DNA from 2 places in the Faecalimonas umbilicata genome. Region 2 is predicted to be linked to the other one. Evidence: riboswitches for the same ligand, from Rfam matches in the RefSeq annotation. Region 2 holds a riboswitch; the other holds the start of a gene.

Region 1 (6,319 bases), 1.3 Mb from region 2:
TTTTCCGGCGCTTGGAATGATATCATTTGTGGACTGAGCCATATTGACGTGGTCATTAGGATGTACATGCTGATAGGAACCTTTTGTTCCGCCAAGTAATTCGTCAGCACGATTAGCAATAACTTCGTTAGCATTCATATTTGCAGAAGTTCCGGCACCACCCTGAATGGCATCTACGATGAACTGATCAAAAAGTTTCCCCTCTAAAATTTCGTCGCAGGCAGTGCAGATCGCTTCGGACACTTCGCTGGAAAGTTCGCCCGCATTTTCATTTGTAAGTGCGGCAGCCTTCTTTAAAATGACGATGCTTTTGATAAACTCCGGATGGAGTGGTCTGCTTGTAATGGGAAAATTGTGCTTGGCGCGAAGGGACTGTACTCCATAATACGCATCAGCAGGGACTTCTAAAATACCTATAGAATCAGCTTCTAATCTTGTTTTCATAGTTTCTTTCCTCCGTAATCTCTTTCAAAACGCTGTCTGCCGGTAACATATACTTACAGACAAATTTCTTCTGACTTATATATAACACGGACAGAGAAAGGAGAAAAGGAGAAGAGAAAAAGTGTGAAAAGAAAGAAAAAATAAAGTATAAGTAGTTAGAAATGTTAATATGAAACGATAAAAACTTTATTTTTTTAAGAAAGATTTAGGAGAAAGTTTTTGGCAAAATTAGTAGAAAGGATTGTAATTCTTTGAGAAGTTCTCTATAATGGCAGGAAGGAGGAAGGATGATGGATCAGATAGACAGAGAGATCATGAATATGCTGCAGAAGAATGCGAGAATACCACTGAAGGCAATCGCACAGGAAGTACACTTGTCTATTCCTGCAGTTTCAGCGCGGGTAGAGCGATTGGAGCGGGAGAATGTCATCTGTGGATATACAATGATCGCAGATCCGGTGAAGATGGGATACCATATTACTGCATTTATCAATATGGAGTTAAAACCGGAACAAAAGGATGGATTTTGCAAATTTATCCGGGGGGTTCGGAATGTGGCAGAGTGCAATCATATTACAGGAGCCTACTCTATGTTGATCAAAGTACTGTTTCCAAGTACCATGGAATTAGATCGGTTTGTTGGAACGCTTCAGAAATATGGAAAGACACAGACACAGATCGTATTTTCTTCGATTGTAAGTGCAAGGAGTATAGGTCCGCTTGAGCAGGAGGAGTCGAAGAAAAAAGGATAGTCTTCAGAAGGAATAGAAAAAGATAAGAATAAGAATATATAAGGCGTCTGTAATAGAAGAGGCAGTTACAAAATGGAAAAAATCATTTTGTAACTGCCTTTTTCAGAAAATCTAGTTCTATTTTCCGCAAATACTGCATCCAAGCGCACATCCGGTTGGAGTTCCGGCGCATCCGCCCATAGCTGTTTCCCGCAGTTCGAATGGAAGGCTTTGCCCGACACGGTGCATAGCTTCTGCCATTTCGTCAAATGGAATCGGATGTTTCACACCACTTAATGCGAGCTCTGCACAGGTGATCGCATTTGCGACACCGATCGCATTCCGGCTTTGGCATGGGGATTCTACAAGACCTGCAATTGGGTCGCAGACGAGTCCGAGTAGATTGGAAAGTGCAAAGCTTGCAGCGTGAAGACACATCTCAGGAGTTCCCCCCATGATTTCAACGACAGCGCTGGCAGCCATTGCAGAGGCCGCGCCTACTTCTGCCTGACATCCGGCTTCCGCACCGGAGACAGAGGCATTTCGCATTAAGATATAACCAATCGCGCTTGCATTTAGAAGACCGTCGTAAATGCTGTTATCCGGAAGGGCATGTACTTCCTCCAGAGCGAGCAGGACACCCGGCAACACGCCTGAAGAACCGGCAGTTGGTGCTGCAACGATCAGTCCCATGGAAGCATTGACTTCAAGAACAGCCATACTGTAAGCAATTGCTTTTGATAGCATAGAACCACATACACTGTTTGGGGAGGAGGAATGATCTGCTACTTTCTTCGCTTCTCCGCCGAGGAGACCGCCGATGGAACGGACTGGTTCTTTTAAAGGCTTATGAACGGAATCTTTCATGATGGCAAGCACCGTCTCTAGTTTTACCTGAATTTCTTCGGCAGAGAGACTGCCCATAGTAATCTCGCGCTGCTTCATGGCAGAAGAGATTGATATCTTTTCTTTTTGACATAAATCTAATAAATCTTGTCCTGAATAAAAATCCATAATGTCTCCTCCTACATCTGAATGAGCATCAGATCAGATACATGCTCATGTGTTTTGATTTTCTCTAATACAGACGATGGAATCGTCTCATCGGATTCTACAACGGTAAATGCATTGGCGCCTTTGTCCTCGCGGAAGAGACGCATAAATGCGATATTTACATTTTCTTCGCTCAGACACTGGGTAATGTGGGCTACTACGCCAGGTTTGTCTGTCTGACTGACGATGAGGGTGCTGTATTCTCCCGTGAACTCTACATCGATCTGGTTGATCCGGACAATTTTCATCTTGCCCCCTCCGATCGATTCGCCGCGGATCGATAAGGTATGCCCGGTCACGCCTATAAGATCAATGTCGGCAGTGTTTGGGTGATTCGTCATCGTTTTCTCATCAATGATATATTCGTACTCCACACCTCGCTCAGTTGCAATGGAAAACGCATCACGGATCCGTTCATCATCGGTAGAAAAACCGAGAATTCCCCCCAGCAGCGCACGGTCAGTTCCATGTCCGTGGTAAGTTTTGGCGAAAGAGCCATAAAGGGTGAACGTTACTTTTTTCACTTCTTCCGGAAACATTTTTCTTGCGAGAAGTGCAATCGATACGGCGCCAGCCGTGTGTGAACTGGAAGGACCGATCATGTTAGGGCCGATCACATCAAATATACTTAAAAAGTTCATAAACTATCCTCCTGAGAGATTTTTTGCATAACTATTTATAGTATAGCATAAAAGGAGCAGGAAAATAAAGAACCGGGAGCAGAATTTGTTGAGAGATTACGAGGAACCGTTCCAAGGATAGAAAAGAGGATCAGATTCCAAAAGTGTAAAAAGAGAGTGAAAAAATCGTCGGATAGCACAAAAAGGATATGGCAAAATAACCAAAATAGGATGGCTAAAACTATGGAGAATATACAAAAAGACGAAGCGGAAGGGGAAATTGATTGACAGTATCATCACATGTATATAGAATGTAAATATGTTTATAGAGTCGGATGATAAATTCGAGAGAGACTACACGGGAAACCGATGTGGCGCCGAAGGGGAAAGGAGTACCAAAGCTCTCAGGCAAAAGGATTGAATTTGGACGAGCTCTCTGGAGAACGCGAGTATGCGTACCGAAGAAGAAACTTGTGAAATACGGAAGTTAAGAATGATAATTGAAGTAAAACATAAGGAAACTTTCAGGTTCGAGGACAGAGATGAACAAAAGTATAGGCGTGCTTTGTTTGTCTGTGTCTTTTTTTGTTCGCATTTTCCGGGAACAGGAACTGCAAAAGAAAGAGGAGGCAAAAGAATGGCAGTAATATCAGGGTTAGGGTTGTTGTTAGTCACACTGGCGGCATTTTCGCTGTTTAGTATGAAGGCACCGAAAGGATCAGAGGCGATGTCCGGGATGGCAAGTGCAGCGGTGGCTACATTTCTTGTGGAGGCAGTACACAGATATATTTCGGGTGACTTACTGGGAGTCAGCTTTCTAGGTGAAGTAGGAAGTACAGCCGGAAGCTTAGGTGGAGTTGCAGCAGCGATCATGGTGCCGATCATGATGGGAGTAAATCCGGTATACGCAGTTGTTGCGGGGGCAGCGCTGGGAGGATATGGAATTTTACCGGGATTTATTGCAGGATATGTAGTTGGATTTGTTGCACCGCTTCTTGAGAAATATTTACCGACAGGGCTGGATGTGATTGTCGGAGCGCTCTGTGTGGCACCGCTGGCAAGAGGAATTGCATATATTTCCGATCCAGTTGTAAATGCAGCGATGGAACACATCGGATCTATGATCACAGCAGCGACAGATCAGTCACCAGTATTGATGGGATTTATGCTCGGAGGCTTGATGAAAATGATCTGTACCTCACCGCTTAGTTCTATGGCGTTGACGGCGATGCTTGGACTGACTGGACTTCCGATGGGAATTGCATGTATCGCATGTGTCGGTGGGGCATTTACAAACGGAATGATTTTCAAAATGCTCAAATTAGGGGATAAGAGCAGTACGATCGCAGTTATGGTAGAGCCATTGACACAGGCTCACATTGTGACGAAACACCCGATCCCAATTTATGGATCTAATTTCTTTGGTGGAGGAATTGCAGGTATTGGAGCGTCCCTACTTGGAATTGTATGTAATGCGCCGGGAACAGCATCACCGATTCCGGGAGTGATCGCACCATTTGCGTTCAATTCACCGGTAAAAGTAATCCTTGCATTAGCTATCGGTGTAGCAGGCGGGATCTTGGCAGGATATGTGGGAGGACATATTTTCAAAAAGCATTACGCAGAATCTGACGCACACATGGAAGGATAGGGAATCGGAGAGATACCGAAGAGAAGTAATCCGTACAGAACGAGCAGGCCTATTTTTTGCAATCCGTAAACATAGGGAGAAAAGTGGCATAAAGTAAAAAGAGGCAAATATGTAAAAAGAAGAAACCGCGAAACCTCTGGGGAGAGGCGACGATGTTTCTTCTTTTTGTATTGCACAAAATATGAAAAAGATGTTTGTTGTACTATAAAATACTAAGAGAGATCAAATAATTCAATACTGCGGAAAAGGATCCCTTTCATCTGTGCGATCGCAATCCCGTAATTTGTGATTGGGACATTCTGATCTTCGGCACAGGCAATCCGGTATTTCATCTCGCGGTCATTGAGCATACAGCCACCACAGTGGATGATCAGCTTATATGGGGATAGATCAGCTGGAAATTCTGTGCCGCTTGTAAAGTGAAATTCCGGTTCACAGTTTGTATAGCTGCGAATCAGGCGTGGAAGTTTCACAGTGCCGATATCTTCGCATTGCCGATGATGCGTGCATCCCTCGGAAATCAGTATTTTGTCTCCGTCAGAAATAGAATCCAAAGTGTGGGCGCCGTTTACGACAGTGGAAAGATTCCCTTTATGCCTTGCAAACAGGATTGAAAAGGAAGTAAGAGGGATATCTTTTGGCGTCTGTCGGTCTACCTGAGCAAAAGCCTGACTGTCGGTGATGACCATTCGTGGTTTGACAGACAGTTCGTCTAATGTCTGGCGAAGCTCCGTATCCTGTACGCAGAGCACACGCCCATGATGATCCAAAATATCCCGGATGGTCTGCTGCTGTGGAAGGATCAGACGTCCCTTTGGTGCAGAGGCATCGATCGGAATCACGAGAATCACAAGATCCATGGGGGAGAGCAGATCGCTGACGATCGGAAGTTTTGTTTCTTCGCTTGGCTGGATTGCGCCGAGCAGGTCTTTGAGTGCAGAAATCTGAAATCCGGAGGCAGCACTGATAGAAATAGCTGATCCGTTTTTCGAGGTGTCTGTAGTCGTATCTGGCATCTGGGATTCGCTAGTCGGGCAAAGATCACATTTATTGAATGCGATGACATAGGGAATCTGTTTTTTCTGGATCTGTTCCAGAAGAGCGAGATCTTCCTCCGTCATCCCGATGGTGCCATCCACAACAAGGATGGCAATATCGGTCTTATTTAACATTTGGTAGGTCTTCTGAACGCGCAGCTCTCCGAGTGGTCCGTGGTCATCAAGTCCCGGAGTGTCGATGAGTACGACAGGACCAAGCGGGAGAAGCTCCATGGATTTTAATACCGGATCCGTTGTTGTCCCTTTGATGTCGGAGACGATTGCGAGATTCTGACCGGTCAGTGCGTTGATCAGGCTGGATTTTCCGGCATTTCGTTTCCCGAAGATTCCGATATGTAGGCGTTCAGAGGAAGGGGTTGCATTTAAACTCATGTCAGTTACAGTCCTTTCCATGATAAGTAGAGTATCGTGTTACAAAGAAAAAGTATCAGTGACCAAAGCGGTACGTTTGAGAGATGTTAGAAACGGAAATCTCTCCGATTTTCTTCTTCAATCGCGCGTAGATGGTCAATAACGATTGCGCGTACGTTCTCATTTGGAATCTGCTCCAGTTCTTTTAAAATCAGTTTTTCTCCGACTTCTTTTGTCGCAGGAGAAGCATAGTCTGTCAGATATTCTTTCAGTGTCATCAGTGCATTTGGCTGGCAGCAGTTCTGGATCTGACCGGATTTGCAAAGAGACATGAAACGGTCGCCGGTGCGGCCTTCCCGGTAGCAGGCAGTACAGAAGCTTGGGATGTATCCCATTTCCATCAGCCACTTG
Region 2 (6,319 bases):
GAGCTGTCTCGTATGTTTCTTCTGTTAAATCCATAACTCCTGTGATATCGTACTCACCATAGTGAGAAGCGTTTGAAGATTCGATATGATCTGGATTTCCTTTCGGAACAATACCACCAGATGTTACTAAAGCGATTGTAGCTTTAGAAAGATCTTTTACAGCTGGGTTTGGAGCTACTCTGTCGAATGCCGGCATTGGGTATTCTGTTGTGTATGGCTTATCAGCTAATTTTGCAAGTAACATATCTACTGCACGTCTAGAACCACGTTTTTCTTCAAAGAAGTTTACACGTACTCCGTTTGGCATGTAGTTATCCTGGCAAGATGCACCGATTGCTTCTTTTTTAGCTAATTTAAGAGCTAATGGAGCCATTTTCTTAACGGCATCTCTAGCACCTGCTGCATTGTTCTTTGTAGGTACTGTATATACTTTGTTTTTGAACATATCAGCACCTGGGTTTTCTACGTACATACCTGTTACTGCAGGAATTCCTAATTCTTCCTGAACAGCGTCACAGATTGTACCACAAGCTACACCGTAACGTCCAGCGTTGAAAGCTGGTCCAGCGATAAATACATCTGGATTTAACTCTTTTACCCATGCTAAAATTGTTGCTTTTGCTTCTTCAAGATTTTCGTTGAAGTAAGAGTCACCACATACGATTGTAGAAATAATCTCTGCTTCATCTTTGAAAGCTGCTTTGAAAGCTGCCCCAGGTCCCATTACTTCACCATCGTGACGTTCAGCTGGGATGTGAGCTTTTTCTTCTCCACCGATCTGTGCGAAGAACTGGTTGATATAATGTACTACTTTAATCATTATGTTTTTTCCTCCTTCCCTATCTTGCACTTAAGTAACCGAAACCTGTTTCGTTTGTTGCACCAGTAATTGCCTGGATTTCAACTTCAATTGTTCCATCTTCACGTAAGCTGTGTTCGTTACCACCAGCGATTGTGTTCACGTAATCTAATGTTCCGATCACTTTGTCAAGTTTTGGAAGCACGATTACCTGGTTAGCATTTCCGCCTGTGATTACTGCGTCAGCTGCTACGTCAGCATCTGCTAATGACTGAGATTTTCCATCACGTCCAGCGTATTCGTCAGTAATGATTACTGTCTTAACACCTTCTGCTTCGATTTTCTTACAGTTCATGATAAGGTCTGTATCTGGGTTACCGAAACCTTCCTGAGATAATACGATACCATCAAGATCTAATAAACGGCAAAGTTTAGCTGTCCAGTCTGATGAGCGCTGCTTATCAGCAAGGTATACGTTTTCGTTTGTAATAATATGGCAAACAAAGTTTAATGTTTTACCGTGTTCTTCAAATAAATCATGTACAACACCATTGTTTTCATGTACATATGTAGGGTTCTTATCACATGCAGATACACAGTTACCAGATACGATAGCACCGTCCATAATTTCTGTTGGTGTCATAATTGTAGATAATGTTTTCTTAGCATCTACTCCGTATACATATGTATCGTGAAGTAATCCCTGAGACTGTAACATCTGAACATATGCTACTCTTGGAAGTCCTGGGAATTTTTCAGCACCTTCCATAACTCCATATGTTTCAAATACTTCTGTTTTATCTGGTGTCAGTTCACGAGCTAACTCTCCAAGGTAAACAGCTACTCTGAATCCTGCAAATCTTACAGCTGGCTCATAATCGTGCTGTTTGATTCCTTCTACAGGTTCACATACAACAACTAAGTTGTTTAATTTTGAGAATGGTGTATATTCTGCACCTGGGCCTGTCATATCGATGATACCTTCCTGGAAACCAACGATCTTACCTGCTGTAACAACAGCCATACCTTTGAGTGCATATGTTTTACCTTCACCAACTGTATCCACCTTGCTGATTACACCTGGGAAAATTCCTCCACGACCTTCAACTTTTACACGTGGCTCGATAACATCTTTTACAGGTGTGATTCTTACGCTCTCACCCGGTCTTGCAATATCAAGCTTGCAGTCTTTAATTCTTTCGTCCTCAAGAACGATTGCTTTTACAGCTTCTTCATCAACATAAAGTACGCCATCTTCGATTTTAGACTCTGGTCCAAACTGAATGTCTTTAATGTTAATGTGACCTAATTCTAATCTTCTCACTGTAAATTCCCTCCTTTATTGTGTTTAGTTATATATGCTCTAAGTACCTTAACGTACTATTACAGCCAATGTCATTGAATTTTTCATTTTCTCTTGCTATTCAATCCCATCTGCGATTCTTTTTTTAAAAAATCGCAGACGGAATTGCACTCTCAATCAATTTCAAATCCACCACTTGAAAATCTTCATAGACTTCCGGTGCATACTTATCTGATTTAAACTGAAATTTTTTACAAGACTGAATCGCATACTCAATAATCTCCATAGACCGCGGATCCAGCTTTTCTTTCTTTTCTGACACCATAATCGATTTATACGGTGTTTCATTCGGCTTCACACTTCCAGACAGCGGATGTGTCAGAAGCTCATACCCTTCATAAATATAGTTTCTTACTTTTCTAAGTATCTCCTCATAGGAGCACTCTACGAACTCAATATGATATTCATTTTCTAATGTTTCTTTTACTAAGGGATTGTTTGTTACTATCTTAAATGCTTTTTTCATGTTCTCACCTTGTTGTTAAAAAAAGGACGGCTTTCGTAACTGTTGCTACCAAGTCGTCCTTTCTGTTCTTTTCTGACATTACGTCCAAGTCCAGAATATGGTCCATTTCTCACTCCTTTTGCCTGAAAGTTTCACCAGTTAATTGACCGTTACCTGGTTTGCATCTTCGGCGGTTTCCTGTTTCAGAAACGCTCTCACAAGAAATATCTTCCCATCTTCTTTTCCAATATTTATTTTTTCTTCATCTGTTTTGGCTTGAAGTTATTAAAGTAATCTTTGTGTACTTCTTTTACTACCTTACTCAGTGCAAACAGACCGATAATATTCGGAATTACCATTGCACTGTTGAAGCAGTCTGCCATGTTCCAGATTAAATCAACTTTTACTGCTGATCCTGCTACGATACATACCGCCACAAGAATCGCATATACTTTCACTGCTTTTGATCCAAATAAGTACTTGATATTTGCTTCACCGAAGAAATACCATCCGATGATTGTAGAAAATGCGAAGAAGAACATACAGATTGCAATGAAAACTTCTCCAAATTTTCCAAATACGCTTGCAAATCCAGCCTGTGTAAGAGCTGTTCCTGTGAAAGCTGCTCCTGTCAATGGATCTGTCTGTCCTACCATACCACTTGTAAGGATTACAAGTGCTGTTAAAGTCAGAACAACAAATGTATCAATAAACACACCCATCATAGCAACAAAACCTTGTTCTACAGGATGATCTACCTTTGCAACTGCATGTGCATGTGGTGTAGATCCCATACCTGCTTCATTTGAGAACAATCCACGTCCAACACCTCTTGCAAGTGCTCTAGATACTGTCCAACCAAGAACTCCACCGCCGATTGCCTGCGGATTGAAAGCTCCTACGAAGATATCGTGAAATGCCTTCGGAATCATATTTCCGTTACAGATGATGACAATCAATGCACCCACAATGTAGAATGCTGCCATGATCGGGACGATCTTTTCTGTCAAGGAAGCGATTCTTGAAATACCACCCACAAAGACAAACAACGAAATAGCTGCGATAATAATACCGATAATCCATGGATTAATTCCAAATGCTGTTCCGAATGCATCTCCAATGGAGTTAGACTGTACTGCATTTCCCATAAAGCCTAATGCAAAGATAATGAGTACTGCAAATGTTGCTGCAAGAATCTTACCGAATTTTCCGGTAAATGCTGCTCTGATGTAGTATACAGGACCTCCGGTAACTGTTCCGTCATCTCCGACCTGTTTGTACTTCTGAGCCATAAGTGCTTCCGCATAAATTGTTGCCATTCCTAAGAAAGCACTTACCCACATCCAGAAAATTGCTCCAGGACCACCCATAGCGATTGCTGTTGCTGCTCCCGCAAGGTTACCTGTACCTACTTGTGCCGCGATAGCTGTTGCTAACGCCTGGAAGGAAGACATTCCTTCTTTTCCGGCTTTGTCGCTTTTTTTGAAGAGACCTCCAAAAGTACGCTTCCAGCCTTCTCCGAATCCTCTTACCTGAATGAAGCCAAGATTAAATGTGAACCAAAGTCCAGCACCTACCAAAACTACAATCAAGATTTTGTCTGCTAGTACACCTTGAATGGCTACTACTAAATCATTCAGACTCAAACAAATCCCTCCTCACGCACCGTTTTTCGGTGGTTTTATTGAATATCTCTTATGTCATATATATTACATGATGAGCGGGATTATTTCAACTCTTTTTATGCATTTTACACATCTTTGTTCAGATTTTTACACATTTTTAGGTGTTTATTTATATCTTCTATATATGAACTTTGTTTTTTATTTATTTTGCATATTTCATTATATCTTATTTTGTTCATTTTGTCTATTGTCTTTTTTCATCTTTTGAAATCTTAGTCAAATTTTTGTCAATTTGCTAGTTTTCGACAGAAAACAAACCGCTTTCGACAAAAAACCTACGAAAAAAGACGAATGTCCGTTTGGCATTCGTCTCTTTTCTTTCTATACAAAATATCTATTTATTGCAATTGTTACAATATTTCTTCTACTTCCACACTTACAGCGCTATCGTACATTAGACATTGATCTCAGCGGTCATTCCAAGAACTGCTTGATTCTCTTCTAAAACCGGACGGATTACATTCTCAAGGAAGCTTTCTACCTGTTCTTTCGCCCGTCCTGTATATCTGGACGGTTCCATTGTTTGCTGCAATTCTTCCAATGTCATATTAAATGCCGGATCTGCCGCAATTAATTCCAACAAATTATTATCCAGACCTTTTTCCTTTACATTGCGTCCTGCCTCCATAGAAAGTTCGCGAATTCTCTCATGAAGTTCCTGTCTGTCTCCTCCGGCCTTTACTGCATCCATCATAATATTTTCTGTTGCCATAAATGGAAGTTCTGCACGCAGACGCTTTTCAATCACCTTCGGATATACGACAAGTCCATCCACCACATTCAGGCACAGATCCAAAATACCATCTATTGCCAAAAATCCTTCCGGTATGCTAAGCCTTTTGTTTGCAGAATCATCTAAAGTTCTTTCAAACCACTGTGTAGCAGATGTGATTGCCGGATTCAGTGCATCTGCCATCACATATCTGGACAGAGACGCAATCCTCTCGCTCCGCATCGGATTTCTCTTATAAGCCATCGCAGAAGACCCTATCTGGGATTTTTCAAATGGCTCTTCTACTTCTTTTAAATGTTGAAGCAAACGAATATCATTAGAAAATTTGTGCGCACTTGCCGCAATTCCCGCAAGAACATTTAACACCCTTGTATCTACTTTTCTAGAATAAGTCTGACCGGAAACCGGATAGCAGGCTTTAAATCCCATTCTCTGTGCAATCATCGGATCAATCTTATCGATGGTGTCCTGGTCCCCATCAAACAGTTCCAAAAAGCTTGCCTGAGTCCCTGTTGTTCCTTTGGAGCCTAGAAGTTTCAGACTTCCGGCTACATATTCCAAATCTTCCAGATCCATCAGAAACTCCTGCATCCAAAGCGTTGCCCTCTTTCCAACTGTCGTAGGCTGTGCCGGCTGAAAATGCGTGAACGCAAGCGTCGGAAGTGCTTTATACTCATCTGCAAACTTTGCAAGTTCTGCGATAACATTGACCAGTTTCTTTTTCACAATTTTAAGCGCCTCTGCCATCACAATAATATCTGTATTATCTCCAACATAACAAGATGTAGCTCCAAGATGTATAATTCCTTTCGCCTTCGGGCATTGCTGGCCAAAAGCATACACATGCGCCATCACATCATGTCGTACTACTTTTTCACGCGCTCTTGCCACATCGTAGTTGATACAATCTGCGTGCGCCTTCATTTCTTCAATCTGTTCTTCCGTAATATTTAGTCCAAGTTCTCTTTCTGTCTCCGCAAGCGCGATCCAGAGTTTTCTCCATGTGCGGAATTTCATATCCGGCGAGAAGACAAACTGCATTTCTTTACTTGCATATCTTTCTGATAACGGGCTTTGATATCTGTCAGTGCTCATATTGTTATTCTCCTTCTACTTTTCTTTATAAAAGTCCAAGACGGTGGAAAACCTCTTCATAGGCTTCCTCGACGTTCCCCATATCACGGCGGAATCTGTCTTTGTCAAGTTTTTCATTGGTATCTACGTCCCAGAGTCTGCATGTATCCGGTGACACTTCATCTGCAAGAATGATTGTTCCATCCGGCAATCGTCCAAA

What was found. Region 2 has a riboswitch for glycine ahead of ACGG81_RS08890 (GrdX family protein). Riboswitches for the same ligand answer to the same signal wherever they lie in the genome.
Region 1: another riboswitch for glycine. It lies ahead of ACGG81_RS03055 (PTS sugar transporter subunit IIC); the one in region 2 lies ahead of ACGG81_RS08890 (GrdX family protein).

Annotation. Positions count from the first base shown of each region.
Region 1 covers NZ_AP031411.1:600,086-606,404, forward strand. Annotated here, with positions in the region: gene ACGG81_RS03035 (aspartate ammonia-lyase) at 1-444, opposite strand, end outside; gene ACGG81_RS03040 (Lrp/AsnC family transcriptional regulator) at 735-1,196, shown strand; gene sdaAA (L-serine ammonia-lyase, iron-sulfur-dependent, subunit alpha) at 1,314-2,189, opposite strand; gene sdaAB (L-serine ammonia-lyase, iron-sulfur-dependent subunit beta) at 2,201-2,869, opposite strand; glycine riboswitch at 3,184-3,278, shown strand; glycine riboswitch at 3,279-3,398, shown strand; gene ACGG81_RS03055 (PTS sugar transporter subunit IIC) at 3,486-4,499, shown strand; gene hydF ([FeFe] hydrogenase H-cluster maturation GTPase HydF) at 4,712-5,929, opposite strand; gene hydG ([FeFe] hydrogenase H-cluster radical SAM maturase HydG) at 6,016-6,319, opposite strand, start outside.
Region 2 covers NZ_AP031411.1:1,859,198-1,865,516, forward strand. Annotated here, with positions in the region: gene grdB (glycine reductase complex selenoprotein B) at 1-820, opposite strand, end outside; gene ACGG81_RS08885 (glycine/sarcosine/betaine reductase component B subunit) at 840-2,123, opposite strand; gene ACGG81_RS08890 (GrdX family protein) at 2,248-2,628, opposite strand; glycine riboswitch at 2,729-2,837, opposite strand; gene ACGG81_RS08895 (sodium:alanine symporter family protein) at 2,859-4,253, opposite strand; gene purB (adenylosuccinate lyase) at 4,687-6,120, opposite strand; gene purC (phosphoribosylaminoimidazolesuccinocarboxamide synthase) at 6,146-6,319, opposite strand, start outside.